DNA from 3 places in the Cupriavidus sp. C3SS-1 genome. Region 1 is predicted to be linked to each of the others. Evidence: predicted binding sites of a transcription regulator. Region 1 holds the regulator's gene; each other region holds the start of a gene.
The links. Region 1 encodes HrcA, which represses chaperone genes, less so after heat shock. Its sites were predicted from a motif close to TTAGCACTCNNNNNNNNNGAGTGCTAA; they were not measured.
Positions count from the first base shown of each region.

Region 2: a site for HrcA is predicted at 2,554-2,580, ahead of groES (co-chaperone GroES). Genes of this name have one in related genera too.
Region 3: a site for HrcA is predicted at 1,383-1,409, ahead of rpoH (RNA polymerase sigma factor RpoH). Genes of this name have one in related genera too.

Region 1 covers NZ_CP172699.1:1,159,647-1,164,986, forward strand. Annotated here, with positions in the region: gene recN (DNA repair protein RecN) at 1-368, opposite strand, end outside; gene ACIGJC_RS05380 (NAD kinase) at 463-1,380, opposite strand; gene hrcA (heat-inducible transcriptional repressor HrcA) at 1,493-2,533, shown strand; gene hemH (ferrochelatase) at 2,617-3,732, shown strand; gene ACIGJC_RS05395 (RNA-binding S4 domain-containing protein) at 3,729-4,124, shown strand; gene ACIGJC_RS05400 (hypothetical protein) at 4,197-4,361, opposite strand; gene grpE (nucleotide exchange factor GrpE) at 4,634-5,188, shown strand; gene ACIGJC_RS05410 (thioredoxin family protein) at 5,294-5,340, shown strand, end outside.
Region 2 covers NZ_CP172699.1:747,199-752,538, forward strand. Annotated here, with positions in the region: gene ACIGJC_RS03535 (Bug family tripartite tricarboxylate transporter substrate binding protein) at 74-1,051, opposite strand; gene ACIGJC_RS03540 (NAD-dependent epimerase/dehydratase family protein) at 1,291-2,268, opposite strand; gene groES (co-chaperone GroES) at 2,674-2,964, shown strand; gene groL (chaperonin GroEL) at 3,011-4,654, shown strand; gene ACIGJC_RS03555 (TadE/TadG family type IV pilus assembly protein) at 5,168-5,340, shown strand, end outside.
Region 3 covers NZ_CP172699.1:361,525-366,864, reverse strand. Annotated here, with positions in the region: gene ybiB (DNA-binding protein YbiB) at 1-254, shown strand, start outside; gene ACIGJC_RS01740 (pirin family protein) at 267-1,142, opposite strand; gene rpoH (RNA polymerase sigma factor RpoH) at 1,489-2,418, shown strand; gene ACIGJC_RS01730 (SCO family protein) at 2,501-3,121, opposite strand; gene ACIGJC_RS01725 (heme o synthase) at 3,257-4,192, opposite strand; gene ACIGJC_RS01720 (COX15/CtaA family protein) at 4,189-5,292, opposite strand; gene ACIGJC_RS01715 (SCO family protein) at 5,306-5,340, opposite strand, start outside.

The DNA of each region.
Region 1 (5,340 bases):
ACCTCGCGCAACTGGGCCAGCGTCGCGGCGGCGCCGTTGATGAAGGCCTTGCTGCGACCACCGGCGTCGACCGTGCGCCGCAGCAGCACGGTCCGCATGCCGCCGTCGTCCTCGCCGCCCAGTTCTCGCTCGTCGAGCCAGGCGTCGAGGGCCACGTGCGTCGAGAAGGTGGCGCTGATGCTGGCGCGCGTGGCGCCTTCGCGCACGATGCCGGCATCGGCGCGTTCGCCCAGCACCAGCGCCAGCGCGTCGATCAGGATCGATTTGCCGGCGCCGGTTTCGCCGGTGAAGACCGTGAAGCCGGACTGGAAATCGAGGTCGAGCGTATCGACGATGACGAAATCGCGGATGGACAGGCTGCGCAGCATCGTGGCGGTGAAAGGGTTGGGTCGGTGCGGACGGTTTGAGCCGGATTTAGCCGGATTCAGCCGGATTCAGCCGGATTCAGCCGGATTCAGTCGCTCAGAGGCGGTTGTCCTCGGTCGGGTACTCGTGCCAGTGCAGCTTCTTGCGCAGCGTGGCGTAGTAGTTGTAGCCCACCGGGTGCAGCAGCTGGATGGTCTTCTTCGAGCGCCGCACGACGATGCGGTCGCCCGGCAGCAGCGACGTGAGCGACTGCATGTCGAAGTTGACGCTGGCGTCGCGCGCGGTCGCCACCTCGATGGTCACCTCGGCATCGTGCGGCAGCACGATGGGCCGGTTGGACAGCGAGTGCGGGGCGATTGGCACCAGCACCAGGCCTGACAGCGTCGGGTGGAGGATCGGTCCGCCGGCGGACAGCGCGTAGGCGGTCGAACCGGTGGCGGTCGACACGATCAGGCCGTCCGACCGCTGGTTGTACATGAAGTAGCCGTCCACCGACACGGCCAGTTCGACCATGCCGGAAATGCCCGAACGGTTGACCACCACGTCGTTCAGGGCCAGCGCGGAGAAGATGCGGCTGTCGTCGCGCACGACGCTGGATTCCAGCAGCAGCCGGGTCTCGGCCTCGTAGCGGCCTTCGAGCATGTCCGGCAGCACCGTCTGCACGTCTTCGAGCGGGATATCCGTCATGAAGCCGAGCCGGCCGTGGTTGACGCCGATCAGCGGCACGTTGTGTCCGGCAAGCTGGCGGGCAAGCCCGAGCAGCGTGCCGTCGCCGCCCAGCACCACGGCGACGTCCGCCTCCCGGCCGATTTCCTCGGCGGTCAGTGCGGGATAGCCGGTCAGCCCGGTGGCCTGCGCGGTCTCGCGTTCGAACACCACATCCTGGCCATTGCGCAGGATGTAGGACGCGAGCTCCTCCAGCGGGCCTTCGATGCCGGCAGTCGAGTACCGGCCCACGAGGGCCACGGTCTTGAACGGGGTGCGCAAGGCGCTGGTTTTGGGGGGGGCAGACATGCGGGGATTAGACCATACCGCCGTGACCGTTGCCAGCATGGGGCGGACGCGCCATGTGGCGGGGGCCGGCCAGGCGCCCGAAGCGGTAAAACTTGCGTAAAATCGGGGCATCATGGATGAACGTTCGAAAACGCTGCTCAAGACCCTGATTGAGCGCTACATTGCCGAAGGGCAGCCGGTCGGCTCCCGGACCCTGTCCAGGTATTCCGGGTTGGACCTGTCGCCGGCCACCATCCGCAATGTGATGTCCGATCTGGAGGAAATGGGCTTTATCTCAAGCCCGCATACTTCCGCGGGACGGATCCCGACGCCGCGCGGGTATCGCCTGTTCGTCGATACCATGCTGACCGTCAAGCCGATCGAGCGCGGCGGCATGGAGATGACGGAGCTGGCCGGCCAGATCCAGGGCCAGCTCGGCGGTCAGCAGCAGCTCGGCCCGCAGCGCGTGATCACGGCGGCCGCTCGAACCTTGTCAAACCTCTCGCACTTTGCCGGCGTGATCATGACACCGCGGCGCGCGCAGTCGTTCCGGCAGATCGAATTCATGCGGCTGTCGGACAAGCGCATCCTGCTGATCATCGTCAGCCCTGAGGGCGACGTGCAGAACCGGATCATCCAGACGGAACTGCCGTACACCCCCGCCCAGCTCATTGAAGCGGCGAATTTCTTCAACGCGCATTACGCGGGCATGAGCTTCGACGCCGTGCGCGACCACCTGCGCGTGGAACTGCGCGACCTGCGGCGCGACATGTCGCAACTGATGCAGGCGGCGGTCGAGGCGGGCAGCAGCGCCATGGAAGAAGAGGACGACCACGTCTACATCAGCGGCGAGCGCAAGCTGCTGGAGGTGGAAGACCTGTCGTCGAGCATGGACAAGCTGCGCCGGCTGTTCGACGTGTTCGAGCACAAGACCAGCCTGCTCCAGCTGCTGGACGTGTCAAGCCATGCGCAGGGCGTGCAGATTTTCATCGGCGGCGAAAGCCAGCTGGTGCCGCTCGAGGACATGGCCGTGATCACCGCGCCATACGAGGTGGATGGCCAGATCGTCGGCACGCTGGGGGTGATCGGCCCGACCCGCATGGCCTATGAGCGGGTCATCCCGATTGTCGACATCACGGCACGGCTGCTGTCGAGCGCACTGAGCCAGAACTAGGACCCGTCCAGCGGGTCACACAGTCTGCGTCCCCATTTCCACAGCCCGGCGGCATCCTGCCGCCCGGCCCTATCGGAAGCGACATGACGTTTTCTCCCGAACCGGTCTATCAGCACGGCCAGGCGCCGCGCACGGCCATCCTGCTGGTCAACCTGGGCACGCCCGACGCACCGACCCCCAAGGCGGTGGGGCGCTACCTGAAGGAGTTCCTTTCCGATCCGCGCGTGGTCGAGATCCCGCGCCTGGCCTGGCTGCCGCTGCTGCATGGGGTGATCGTGCCGCTGCGCTCGCGCGCCTCGGCCCTCAAGTACGAGTCGATCTGGCTGCGCGAGGCGCATATGACCGGGTCGCCGCTACTCGTATACAGCGAACGCCAGGCGCACGCGCTGCAGCGCCTGCTCAACCAGCAGGGCTACGAGGTCACGGTCGCCTGCGCGATGCGCTATGGCAATCCGTCGGTCGAATCCGTGCTGGAGGCGCTGCGCCGCCAGGGCACGGAGCAGGTGCTGGTGCTGCCGATGTATCCGCAATACTCCGGCACCACCACGGCCACCGCGTTCGACGAGGTATTCCGGGTGCTCGGCCAGTGGCGCAACCAGCCTGAACTTCGCTTCGTGAAGCATTTCCATGACCATCCCGCCTATATTGCGGCGCTGCACCAGCAGGTCGGGGCGTACTGGGCCCAGCATGGCATGCCGGATTTCGCGCACGGCGACAAGCTGATCCTGTCCTTCCACGGCGTGCCGCGCCGGACGCTGGAACTGGGCGATCCCTATCACTGCGAATGCCTCAAGACGGGGCGCCTTCTCGGCGACGCGCTGGGTCTCCAGCCGGGTCAGTATCAGGTGACGTTCCAGTCTCGTTTTGGCAAGGCCGAATGGCTCCAGCCCTATACGGCGCCGACGCTGGCGGAACTGGGCAAGGTCGGCGCGGGGCGGGTCGATGTCTTCTGCCCGGGCTTTCCCGCCGACTGCATCGAGACGCTGGAAGAGATTGCCATGGAAGGCCAGACCGAGTTCATGGTGGCGGGCGGCAAGCAATTCCACTTTATCCCGTGCATGAACGATGCCCAGGCCTGGATCGCGGCGCTGGCGGAGATTGCCTTGCAGCACCTGCAGGGCTGGCCGCTGAATGCGCCGCATCCGCATGAACTGGAAGCCCGCCGCAGTCGCGCGCAGACCCGTGGAGCGGCAGCATGAACGTCAGTTTCGAGCCCGACGCGCGCCTGCGTATTGACAAATGGCTCTGGTGCGCACGCTTCTTCAAGACCCGCTCGCTTGCGGCAGAGGCCGTCGAGCGGGGCAAGGTCACGGTCAACGGCCAGCCATGCAAGAATTCCCGCGAAGTCCGGCCGGGCGACATGGTGGTGCTCGAAGCCCATCAGCAGCGCTGGGAAGTGATGGTGAAGGGCATTGCGCAGGCGCGCGGCCCGGCGCCAGTGGCACAGACGCTCTATGCGGAAACCGAGGCCAGCCAGGCCCGTCGTCAAACCGAAGCGGAGCAGCGGCGTTTCCAGCCGGAACCGTCGTCGCAGTTGCAGGGCCGTCCCACCAAAAAGGACCGGCGGCGCATTGATGATTTCAGGCGCTGAACGCGACAACGCGGCCGTTCCGGCAAGCGCCGGTACGGCCGCGTTGAAGGATCAGCGTCAGGCAGCGGCGTGTTACGGATTGACGCCGATGTAGTGGACGAGGTAATGCTTGAACACGGCCTTGCCGCTGCCATACTCCGTATCGCGCGGAGTCAGCGCGCCGGACAGGCAGATGAAGACTGTCATGAATGACAGCGCGGCAAGCAGGCAGAGCGTCACGACGGGAAGCTTGTGCATGGCCAACCTTTCGGGAGAGGCACAAATGTGATCCAACTCCAGACCCCCGTTATTTTTGTCATTTTTCTTGATAAGAATGTTAGTGAGTGCAGTGCAACAAAGCAATAAGCGTTCAATTGCACAAGGGGGGCGTTTGTAACGGTGTGTTTCGGGGTCTCTTTGCAACCACCCTTGAAAAAAGTCGGGTTGCCACCAGATCAGCGGGACACACGCCGATTTACCCACCGCGGCCTGCACCGGACGGCCGCGACAATGCATTGATACGGATCGACATGGAAGAACAGAAGCAGACGCCATCCACCCCGACGCCTGAGTCCGCCGCCGAAGAGGTCATCAACGCCGCGGCCGCCGCGCCGGAGACTGCCGCCGTGGACGATGTGGCGGCACAGCTTGCCGCGCTGGAAGCCAAGGCGCGCGAGCACTACGACATGTATGTGCGCTCCGTGGCGGAAAGCGAGAACATCCGCCGCCGCGCGCAGGAGGACGTGTCCAAGGCGCACAAGTTCGCCATCGAGAATTTTGCCGACAACCTGCTGCCCGTGATGGACAGCCTGCAGGCTGCGCTGGCGGACGGTTCAGGCGATATCGCCAAGTTGCGGGAGGGCGTCGAACTGACCGCGCGCCAACTGGCTGCTGCCTTCGAGCGCGGCAAGATCGTGGAACTGAACCCGGTCGGCGACAAGTTCGACCCGCACCGCCACCAGGCTATCTCGATGGTGCCGTCCGAGCAGGATGCCAACACGGTCGTGACGGTGCTGCAACGCGGCTATATGATTGCCGACCGCGTGCTCCGTCCGGCGCTGGTGACGGTTTCGGCACCCAAGTAGGCAGGGATCGCGGGTGCGGCCGAGCGGTCGCTCCCGCCGATACCATCCTCGACGCCCCGGCGCCAGTCTGGCCCCGGGGCGTCTTGCCCTTCACGGAGGCAAGCCATGAGCGACGCAGCACCCGGTACCACGCCATCATCCGAAGCGCACCT
Region 2 (5,340 bases), 410 kb from region 1:
GCGATGATCGTCGGTGACTGAGCGCGAGCTCCGGCAGGAAGGCGGCAGCCAACGCCGCCGGAGCCGCGGTCCGTCAGGGCTGGATGTTATAGGTCTTCACGATGGCGGCATTGCGATCGTATTCGGCGCGCAAGGCCTGGCCAAGCTGAGCCGGGGTTTGCGCCGGTACGGTCTCGAAGCCGAGCCCGAGAATCCGCTCCTGCACCTTGGGCGTCGAGGCCGCCCTGTAGACGGCAGCCTGGATTTTCTGGACCACGTCCGCCGGCACCTTGGACGATACGAACACGCCCGCCCAGTTGTTGAAGTCAATGTCCGGATAGCCCAGCTCGGCAAAGGTCGGGACTTGCGGCAGCAGCGGCGAACGCTGTTTCGCGGCCAGGGCATAGCCCTGCAGCTTGCCGGCCTTGATCATCGGCAGCGAGGTCACCATGCCGTCGTACATCACCGCGATCTGTCCGCCCATGACCTGTGTCAGCGCCGGCGGAGAGCCGGCGAAGGGCACGTGCTGCAGATCCATGCCAGCTTTCTGGTTCATGATCAGGCCAGCATAGTGGGCGACGGTGCCCGCGCTGTAGGAAGCAAAACTGAGCTGGCCCGAATGGGCCTTTACATAGCTGATCAGGCTCGGCAGGTCCTTGGGCGGCAAGGTCGTCGAGCCGACCAGCAGGAGAGTCGACCTGGCCACCGCGGCCACCGGCTTCACATCCTTCATCGGATCGTAAGAGACCTTCATCACATGCGGGATCTCCGTGAGCACATTGGTGGTCGACACCAGGATGGTCTGCCCATCGGCCGGCGCCGCCAGCAACGTGTTCATCGCAATGCCGCCGCCGGCCCCCGGCTTGTTGTCGACCACCACGGACTGGCCCAGTTCGGCTGTGATCGCTTCGGACAGCACGCGTGCCAGCACATCCATGGTGCCGCCGGCAGGCGCGGGGACTAGCACCCGGACGGGCTTGTTGGTCCATGCCATGGCGACGGGCATGGACAGGGCCAGGACAGCGCAGACGGCGGCGCGGCGCACGCAGTTCAGGGTAGGGCGGATTGGCATAGATGTCTCCCCGTTATGGGTGTGGTCTCGAAATGGGTGCCATGGACGACGGCAGTCGTGCGAGAAGTATGGGTGGGCGGCGCAAAGCGTCTTAACATTCAGGGGCAAATATTTGACATTTCGGGACAGTTAGGGAAAGCCCAATCCGGGGATGCCCTCGGAGGCAATGTGGGAAAACGGGGAAATGCGTCGGGGAATGCGCAGATCGTGGCGCGACGGCACCGCCGCGGCAAACGGAATCAGATGTCGCGGATTGCGCCGCTGGCGATCCCGCTGCGGAAGAGTCTGAAGGTCTCGCTTACTGCTTCGCGCAGCGGCGTGCGGGGCAGGGGACCAATCACATTCTCCAGCGCGGTCGCGTCGTAGTCTTCGGGCAGTCCGAGCGATGGCCCGGCGAACGTGATCGTTCCGCGCGCTTCCGGTATGACCGATTCGATCGTCTCGACGACTTCGCCCATGTCTGCGACGCTGCCGTGGATATTGAAGACGTCAGCGCCGCGATAGCCGGAACGTGCGCACGCGATGAACATGCGCGCAAGGTCGTCGGCATAGTGAATCTGGCTGCGGCCGCTGTATCGAATATGGAAACGACGCGCGAGCGCTGCCGCCAGGACCGCCTGGGTGGGCGCCGCGGTCAGGCCATAGTCTCTTCCGGCGCCGAATACTGTTGCCGGGCGAAGGCCGATGCTGGAGACGCCTCTGTCCTGGTAATACACGCGCGCCATGCCCTCTTCTGCCTGCTTGAACACACCATAGAGGGTCGTCGGATGCCCGCAGGTGTGGTGCAGGACGGTTGCATCGCTCGCCGCGCCGCAACTGTCGTACACCGCGATCGATGACGCGTACACGATGCCGGCGATCCGCTGGGCGCGCCGCGCCACTGCCTCGAACAGATTCACGCCGCCCAGCACGTTGACGCGGGCCCCCAGCAGGGGATCGGCCTTGAACCTTGGGTGAATCAGCGCCGCCAGGTGAATGACATGCGTGATGCGATACCTGTCCAGTGTTGCCTCGAGCAGGCCCAGGTCCGTGATGTCGCCGCGAACCATCTCGACGCGCGACAGATGTGCGTCGTCCATCAACAGGCGCAGGCGCCGGACATCGTTGTCCGCGTCAAAGGCAACGACCGGCACGCCTTCCTGTACGAGCCGGCGCACCGTCCATGCGCCGATACATCCCAGTGCCCCGGTTACCAGAAATCGCTCAGAGTTCGCCATCGTTGCCTGTCACCGGTTGTGGGCACCGCCACGTGCCCGGAATGAACTGTCAGCATTCTAGGAAGGCCATCGCCATCGGGATTGACGTGGCGGGGCGCCGGCGTGACAGCCGGGGACATTGCGCGAGGAGTTCGGGCTGGCGCGGGAAGCCGTAAGAGGCCAGGGTTGAACGAATCTCGCCACCTCGCCACCTTCGCCTCCGCGTCACTAAAGGCCCCCGACACCCACCAAGGGAAAACCCCCATCAAGTCGCTGTCTTGAAATGGCCATACCGCGTCCCTATAATTAGCACTCGCTGGGGGTGAGTGCTAACAGCCCCCTGCGGTACCCGAAATTCCGCGGCCGCCGACCCTGATCGCGGCTCGCTTGTGAATCAAAACTCACTTTTGTATCTAGGAGTCCCGTATGAATCTGCGTCCTTTGCACGACCGTGTGATCGTGAAGCGTCTGGACAACGAAACCAAGACCGCGTCCGGTATCGTGATTCCCGACAACGCCGCCGAGAAGCCGGATCAAGGCGAAGTGCTGGCCATCGGCCCGGGCAAGAAGGATGACAAGGGCAACAACATTGCCCTCGACGTCAAGGTGGGTGACCGTGTGCTGTTCGGCAAGTATGCCGGCCAGGGCGTGAAGGTCGATGGCCAGGAACTGCTGGTCATGCGCGAAGAAGACATCATGGCCGTGGTGAACAAGTAATTGCTTGTTGACGACTAGCACCGTACCGAATTAGGAGAATCAGAACATGGCAGCAAAAGACGTAGTATTTGGCGACGCCGCCCGTGCCAAGATGGTCGAAGGCGTGAACATCCTCGCCAACGCAGTGAAGGTTACGCTGGGTCCGAAGGGCCGCAACGTGGTGCTGGAGCGCAGCTTCGGCGGCCCGACCGTGACCAAGGACGGCGTGTCCGTGGCCAAGGAAATCGAGCTGAAGGACAAGCTGCAGAACATGGGCGCCCAGATGGTCAAGGAAGTGGCTTCCAAGACCAGCGACAACGCCGGTGACGGTACCACCACCGCTACCGTTCTGGCCCAGTCGATCGTGCGCGAAGGCATGAAGTTCGTCGCCGCCGGCATGAACCCGATGGACCTGAAGCGCGGTATCGACAAGGCTGTCGGCGCCGCCGTCGAAGAGCTGAAGAAGATCAGCAAGCCCACCACCACCAGCAAGGAAATCGCCCAGGTTGGCGCGATCTCGGCCAACAGCGACGCCTCGATCGGCGAGCGCATTGCCGAAGCCATGGACAAGGTCGGCAAGGAAGGCGTGATCACCGTCGAAGACGGCAAGTCGCTGGCCGACGAGCTGGAAGTCGTGGAAGGCATGCAGTTCGACCGCGGCTACCTGTCGCCGTACTTCATCAACAACCCGGAAAAGCAGGTTGTCCAGCTGGACAACCCGTTCGTGCTGCTGTTCGACAAGAAGGTGTCGAACATCCGCGACCTGCTGCCGGTGCTGGAGCAAGTGGCCAAGGCCGGCCGCCCGCTGCTGATCATCGCTGAAGACGTCGAAGGCGAAGCCCTGGCGACCCTGGTGGTCAACAACATCCGTGGCATCCTGAAGACCGCCGCCGTCAAGGCTCCGGGCTTCGGCGACCGCCGCAAGGCCATGCTGGAAGACATCGCCATCCTGACCGGCGGCACCGTCATCGCCGAAGAAATCGGCCTGACGCTGGAAAAGGCGACCCTGAACGACCTCGGCCAGGCCAAGCGCATCGAGATCGGCAAGGAAAACACCATCATCATCGACGGTGCCGGCGACGCTGGTGCGATCGAAGGCCGTGTCAAGCAGATCCGCGCCCAGATCGAAGAAGCGACCTCGGATTACGACCGTGAAAAGCTGCAAGAGCGCGTGGCCAAGCTGGCCGGCGGTGTTGCCGTGATCAAGGTTGGCGCTGCCACCGAAGTCGAAATGAAGGAAAAGAAGGCCCGCGTCGAAGACGCCCTGCACGCTACCCGCGCTGCAGTGGAAGAAGGCATCGTCCCCGGCGGCGGTGTGGCCCTGCTGCGTGCCCGCGCTGCGATCTCGGCACTGACCGGTGAAAACCCGGACCAGAACGCCGGTATCAAGATCGTGCTGCGCGCCATGGAAGAGCCGCTGCGCCAGATCGTGCTGAACGCTGGTGAAGAAGCTTCGGTCGTCGTTGCCAAGGTTATCGAAGGCAAGGGCAACTACGGCTACAACGCGGCTTCGGGCGAGTACGGCGACCTGGTGGAAATGGGCGTGCTGGACCCGACCAAGGTCACCCGCACCGCACTGCAGAACGCTGCTTCGGTGGCTTCGCTGATGCTGACCACGGATTGCGCCGTTGCTGAAACGCCGAAGGAAGAGTCGGCCCCGGCAATGCCGGGCGGCATGGGCGGCATGGGCGGCATGGAAGGCATGATGTAATTTGTGCCGACCGACTGCCTTAACGGGCAGGCTGTCTGAAAAAGCCCCCGCAAGCGAAAGCTTGCGGGGGTTTTTGCTTGTGTCGAAGTCATGTTGGCGCGCGCTGTTTGCCTCGATGCGGTGACGCCTTTTCGCCAGAGGTATGAATCAACTCTGCAACACGCTGCGGACTTAGCCGGGGCAGCACAGGTGCCTCAATACGGCTAAGCGTTGCCGTAAGTGCATCCACTGGCACTATTGAGCCGGCTACGCCGACCCTGTCTGGTCGCAGAACCTACGCCAGCCCTCACGGCGTCCTGTGTTCTCGTTCCCGCGTTTCATTTCTTGATCGCTTCCCGGCTGACAGCCGGGCGGCCCGTTCCCCCATTGGATCGATACCAATTGCCGTACGCATCGCCAAGAATGCATGTACGTCGGTAGGGCTTGGGAAGTTTCGCCGGGGTAATGGCTATTCGGACCCGTTCCCGCAATTCGCCCCATCGTGCTCACATGAATATCCAAGGGCGAAGCCATATGTCCAGGTACGACAACAAGAAGGAAAGAGGGGTCATTCTTCCGATTGTGGGCCTGACCCTCGCCGTGCTGCTCGGCATGGCCGGGCTGGTCATCGACCTTGGGGCCATGTTCGTTGCCAAGACCGAGCTGCAGTCGGCCGTCGACAGCTGCGCGCTGGCGGCGGCGCAGGA
Region 3 (5,340 bases), 800 kb from region 1:
CCGACGCGCGCCGCGGCAGCCGCATCGACTGGCTGCATGACGGGCACCAGCAGACCCTGGTCGACCCGACCAGCGGATCGATTGCCGATGTGCCCGAGCTGCCCCAGGGCAGCGACGTGGCCGAGACGGCGGGCTGGACGCGCCAGGTGCTGGACGGCTCGGTGCCGGTGCCCGCGCCGATCGCAACGCAGGTGCGCGCCATCCAGGAATGCCTGCGCCAGGGCACGCGCGTGGCCTGGGCGAGTCCGCTCTGACCCCCAGGCGCTTCAGGTCTTGCGCGGCGGCAGCGGAATGCGCTCGGTCTCTCCGGGGACATGGGGGAAGCCATCGTCCTCCCAGCGCTGCGAAGCCGCCTCGATCGCTTCCTTGCTGCTGGCCACGAAGTTCCAGAAGATAAAGCGGTGACCGTCGGTGGGATCTCCGCCCAGCAGCATCACGCGCGCCGGCGCGGTGGCCGTCAGGGTGGCCGCCAGGCCGGGCGTCAGCACGACCATATGCTCGGCCGGCAGCGCTTCGCCGTCGAGCGCCACGCTGCCGTCGACCGGGTAGACGCCCCGCTCGGCATGGTCCGGCGGGATCTCCACGCTCGCGCCGGCATCGAGTTCAATCGCGACGTAGAGCGTGCGGCTGAATACCTTGACCGGCGATGTCTTGCCAAAGGCATCTCCGGCAATCACCGTCATGCGTACACCGGGCTGTTCGATTTTCGGCAGCGTGGCACCGGGATGATGGAAGAACGAGGGCGCCACGGTCTCATGGTCCTTCGGCAATGCCACCCAGGTCTGGATGCCATGCAGGCGCGCGCCGGCTTCGCGCACGGTCTCGGGCGAACGCTCCGAATGGACAATGCCGTTGCCCGCGGTCATCCAGTTGACGTCGCCGGGGCGAATGAGCTGCTCGCTGCCAAGGCTGTCGCGGTGCATGATCTCCCCGTCGAACAAGTAGGTCACCGTGGCGAGGCCGATATGCGGATGCGGCCGCACATCGGCACCGTGGCCAGGCGGCAGCGTCACCGGCCCCATATGGTCGAAGAAGATGAACGGGCCGACGGTCTGGGCGGCAGCGGCCGGCAGCAGGCGACGCACGGTGAAATCGCCCAGGTCTCGTACATGGGGCTTGAGCAGGTGTTCGATGGCAGACATAGCTCCTCCGGATCGTGGGGCAGGCTCTTGCACAAGCCGTGACGGGCTCGCGACGGCACTGTCAGTGTAGCGTCTGGCGCAATACTGTATCCCGCCGGCCGGTGCGAACCCCGAACCCTCACGGGCCTCTAACACAGGATATCGGAGCACCGGTATGCCGTCTTAGTACCTTGCCGCGCATAACACTATCCGAATATAGATGACAATCATCAGGAACTATCAAGGCGTTAGGGACTCCAATTAGCACTCACCCGGCTTGAGTGCTAAGATGTGTTGCAATGCTGTGCCGTCCCGTCCGGAGCGGCACACCGGCAACCGAACCGCCGGATGCGAAAGGAGTAATTGAGTGAACGCAGTCTTGCCTGCCGACCAAACCGTGCTGAACAGCCGTCTGCCGACGGCGCCCAAGCTGGCTGGAAGCTTTGCATTGACCTTCCCGGCCACCGTGGGCAACCTGGAAAGCTATATCCAGGCCATCCACCGCATTCCCCTGCTGACCGCCGAGGAAGAGCAGCGTCTCGCGCGCGAACTGCGCGACCATGATTCCGTAGATGCCGCACGCCAGCTGGTGATGTCCCACCTGCGCCTGGTGGTGTCGATCGCACGCCAGTACCTCGGGTATGGCCTGCCGCACGCTGACCTGATCCAGGAAGGCAATATCGGCCTGATGAAGGCCGTGAAGCGCTTCAACCCGGACCAGGGCGTGCGCCTGGTGTCGTACGCGATGCACTGGATCAAGGCCGAGATCCACGAGTACGTGCTGAAGAACTGGCGCATGGTCAAGGTGGCGACCACCAAGGCCCAGCGCAAGCTGTTCTTCAACCTGCGCAGCCACAAGAAGGGTGCCCATACCTTCACGCCGGAGCAGGTCGAAGCCGTTGCGCGCGAGCTCAACGTCAAGCCCGAAGAGGTGATGGAGATGGAAACCCGCCTGTCGGGTGGCGATCTCGCGCTGGAAGGGCAAATCGAAGACGGCGAGGAAGACTTCGCCCCGATCGCCTACCTGGCGGACAACCACAACGAGCCCACGCGGGTGCTGGAAGCCCAGCGTCACGACCGTATGCAGGTCGAGGGCCTGGAAGAAGCGCTGACGCGCCTGGACGACCGCAGCCGCCGCATCATCGAGGCGCGCTGGCTGAACGTCGAGGACGATGGCTCGGGCGGCGCCACGCTGCATGAGCTGGCCGATGAATTCGGCGTGTCGGCCGAACGGATTCGCCAGATCGAGGCGGCGGCCATGAAGAAGATGAAGGGCGCGCTGCAGGCGTTTGCCTGATCGCCGCCGCGCCAGCACAATCGCTGGCGCCATGCAAAAGGCCGGTCCACTGGACCGGCCTTTTTTCATTCCCGCGCCGCGCTCAGGACAGCAGCTGCTTGATATCGTGGGCAATCGGCTCTGGCCCTTGCCCGTGACGGATGAACAGCCGCAGCCGCCCTTCCGGGTCGAACACGTAGCTGCCGGCCGAGTGATCCATGGTGTAGTTGTTCGGCGAAGAACCCGGCACCTTCGCGTAGTACACCTTGAAATCCTTGGCGACCTTCTGCAGCGCCGCCTCGTCGGCCGGCCGCATGCCCAGGAAGCGCGGATCGAACGCCGGCACGTACTGCGCCAGCAGCGCCTGCGTATCGCGCTCCGGATCGACCGTGACGAACAGCACCTGCACCTTGTCGGCGTCCGGGCCGAGCTGCTCCATCACCGCCTTGAGTTCGGCCATGGTGGTCGGGCAGACGTCGGGACAATGCGTGTAGCCGAAGAACATCACCACGACCTTGCCCTTGAAGTCGGCGATCGTGCGCACCTTGCCGTTGTGGTCGGTCAGCGAAAAATCCTTGCCGAAGTCCGCGCCGCCGCTGATGTCGACGTTGCGGAACGAGGCCTTCTGCTGGCCGCAGGCGGCAAGCGCCAGCGCCAGGAAGGCCAGCGCGGCTAAACGGCGGAACGAGGCGAGGAGCCCGGAAGATTGGCTTGGCTTGTTCATGCAAGATTGGAAGTCGGGGCGCCGGCAAGACTGCGGTGGCGCGCGATGGCGAGGGCAGCACACAGTATCGCCCATCCGCGCCGTGCGGCACGGCGGCCGCGACAAGATGCCGCAGGCCGCGAACAAACGTGCCGCTCAGATCTGCGGCACGAACTTGAAGTAGTGATCGACCAGCAAAGCCGCGAACAGGATCGACAGGTACAGGATCGAGAAGCGGAAGGTGCGCTGCGCCAGTTCGTCGGAGTAATTGCGGTACAGCGTCCACGAGTACTTCAGGAACCAGGCGCCCAGCACCAGCGCGCTGACCAGGTAGATATAGCCGCACATGCCGTACACAAAAGGCAGCAGCGTCGCGGCGATCATGACCAGCGTGTACAGCAGGATATTGAGCAGCGTGTACTTTTCGCCGTGCGTAATCGGCAGCATCGGCAGCCCCGACTTGGCGTAGTCGGCACGGCGGTACAAGGCCAGCGCCCAGAAATGCGGCGGGGTCCACGTGAAGATGATCAGCACCAGGAACCAGGCCTCGGCCGGCACGTCGTTGGCCACGGCTGCCCAGCCGAGCGCCGGCGGCATGGCGCCCGACAGGCCGCCGATAACGATGTTCTGCGGCGTGGCCGGCTTGAGCAGGATGGTGTAGACGACGGCATAGCCCAGGAAGGTGGCGAAGGTCAGCCACATCGTCAGGTCGTTCGCGAACACGTGCAGCAGCCACATGCCGGCGCCACCCAGGACGGTCGAGAAGATCAGCGTCTGGGTAGTCGTGATCTCGCCGGTGGCCGACGGGCGCCAGGCTGTGCGGCGCATCAGCGCGTCGATCTTCTGCTCGACCAGGCAATTGATCGCGAACGCGGCCCCGGCCAGCAGCCAGATGCCTGCGCCGCCGCCGATCAGCACGCGCCACGGCACCATGCCCGGCGTGGCCAGGAACATGCCGATGATGGCGCAGAACACCGCGAGCTGCGTCACACGCGGCTTGGTCAGGGCGGCATATTGACGGACCAGGTGACGCACCCGGCCCACGGATTGGGATTGTGTTGCGGTTACCACGGGAGGGAGTTTGTCTTTCATGTGGCGCGAGCGGCAGTCGGCACGCTGGAAGCAGCGCCGGCGCGACGGGTCGCGAGTCCTATATTGTAGTTGAGTCGCACCAGCAGCAGCAGGAGCACCGCCGCGCCGCCATTGTGGGCCACCGCGGCCACCAGCGGCCAGTCCAGCACGATGTTCGAAAGTCCGGTGGCCAGTTGCAGCGCCAGCACGGCCAGCAGCCAGTGCGACGCGCTGCCCAGCCCTTCCAGCCGGCGCGCGCGCAGACCGAACCATGCCAGGTAGGCCAGCACGACCACGGCGAAGCAGCGGTGCACCCAGTGGATCGCCACCAGCGCCGCATGCGGAATGTAGTCGCCGTCAGCCGTCATGCCGAGCTGGCGCCATAGCGTGAAGCCGTGCGTAAAGTCCATCTCCGGCACCAGCCGGCCGTTGCACAGCGGGAAATCGGTGCAGGCCATCACCGCGTAATTGGTGCTGACCCAGCCGCCCAGGAAGATCTGGATCACCAGCAGCAGCAGCGCCAGGCGCGCGGGCCAGCGCAACGCCCCGGCCTGCGGCGCCACGGGATGCGGCGGATCATTGCGGGAACCGAGCCAGATCAGCGCCGCCAGCAGGCTCATGCCGAGCAGCAGGTGCGTCACGACGATGATTGGCTGCAGCTTCATGGTCACCGTGAAGGCGCCGAACGCGCCCTGCACGCACACCAGCAGCAGCACACTGGTGGCGAACCACGGCGACTGCTTCAGTTCCTTGCGCTTGACCCACGCCAGCACCATCAGCGTGATGATCAGCACGCCCACCGCCATGGCGAAATAGCGGTGGATCATCTCGATCCACGCCTTGGCCAGCGTCACCGGGCCGCTGGGCAGCGCGGTCTGGGCGGCGTGGATCGGCTCCATCGCCGCATGCGGGTTGGAATGGCCGTAGCAGCCCGGCCAGTCCGGGCAGCCGAGGCCGGAATCGGTCAGCCGCGTGAAGCTGCCGAACATGATCAGGTCGAGCGTCAGGAACGCGGTGATCCAGACCAGCTTGCGGTACTTGTTGCGGTCGCCGCGGACCAGCACGTAAGAGACCGGGAACAGCGCGATCAGGATGCCGATGATGGCGAGTTGAAGCAGCATGCCAGTCGTTCCCTCAGCCGATGCGCGAGACCCGGAGCAGCTTCTTGA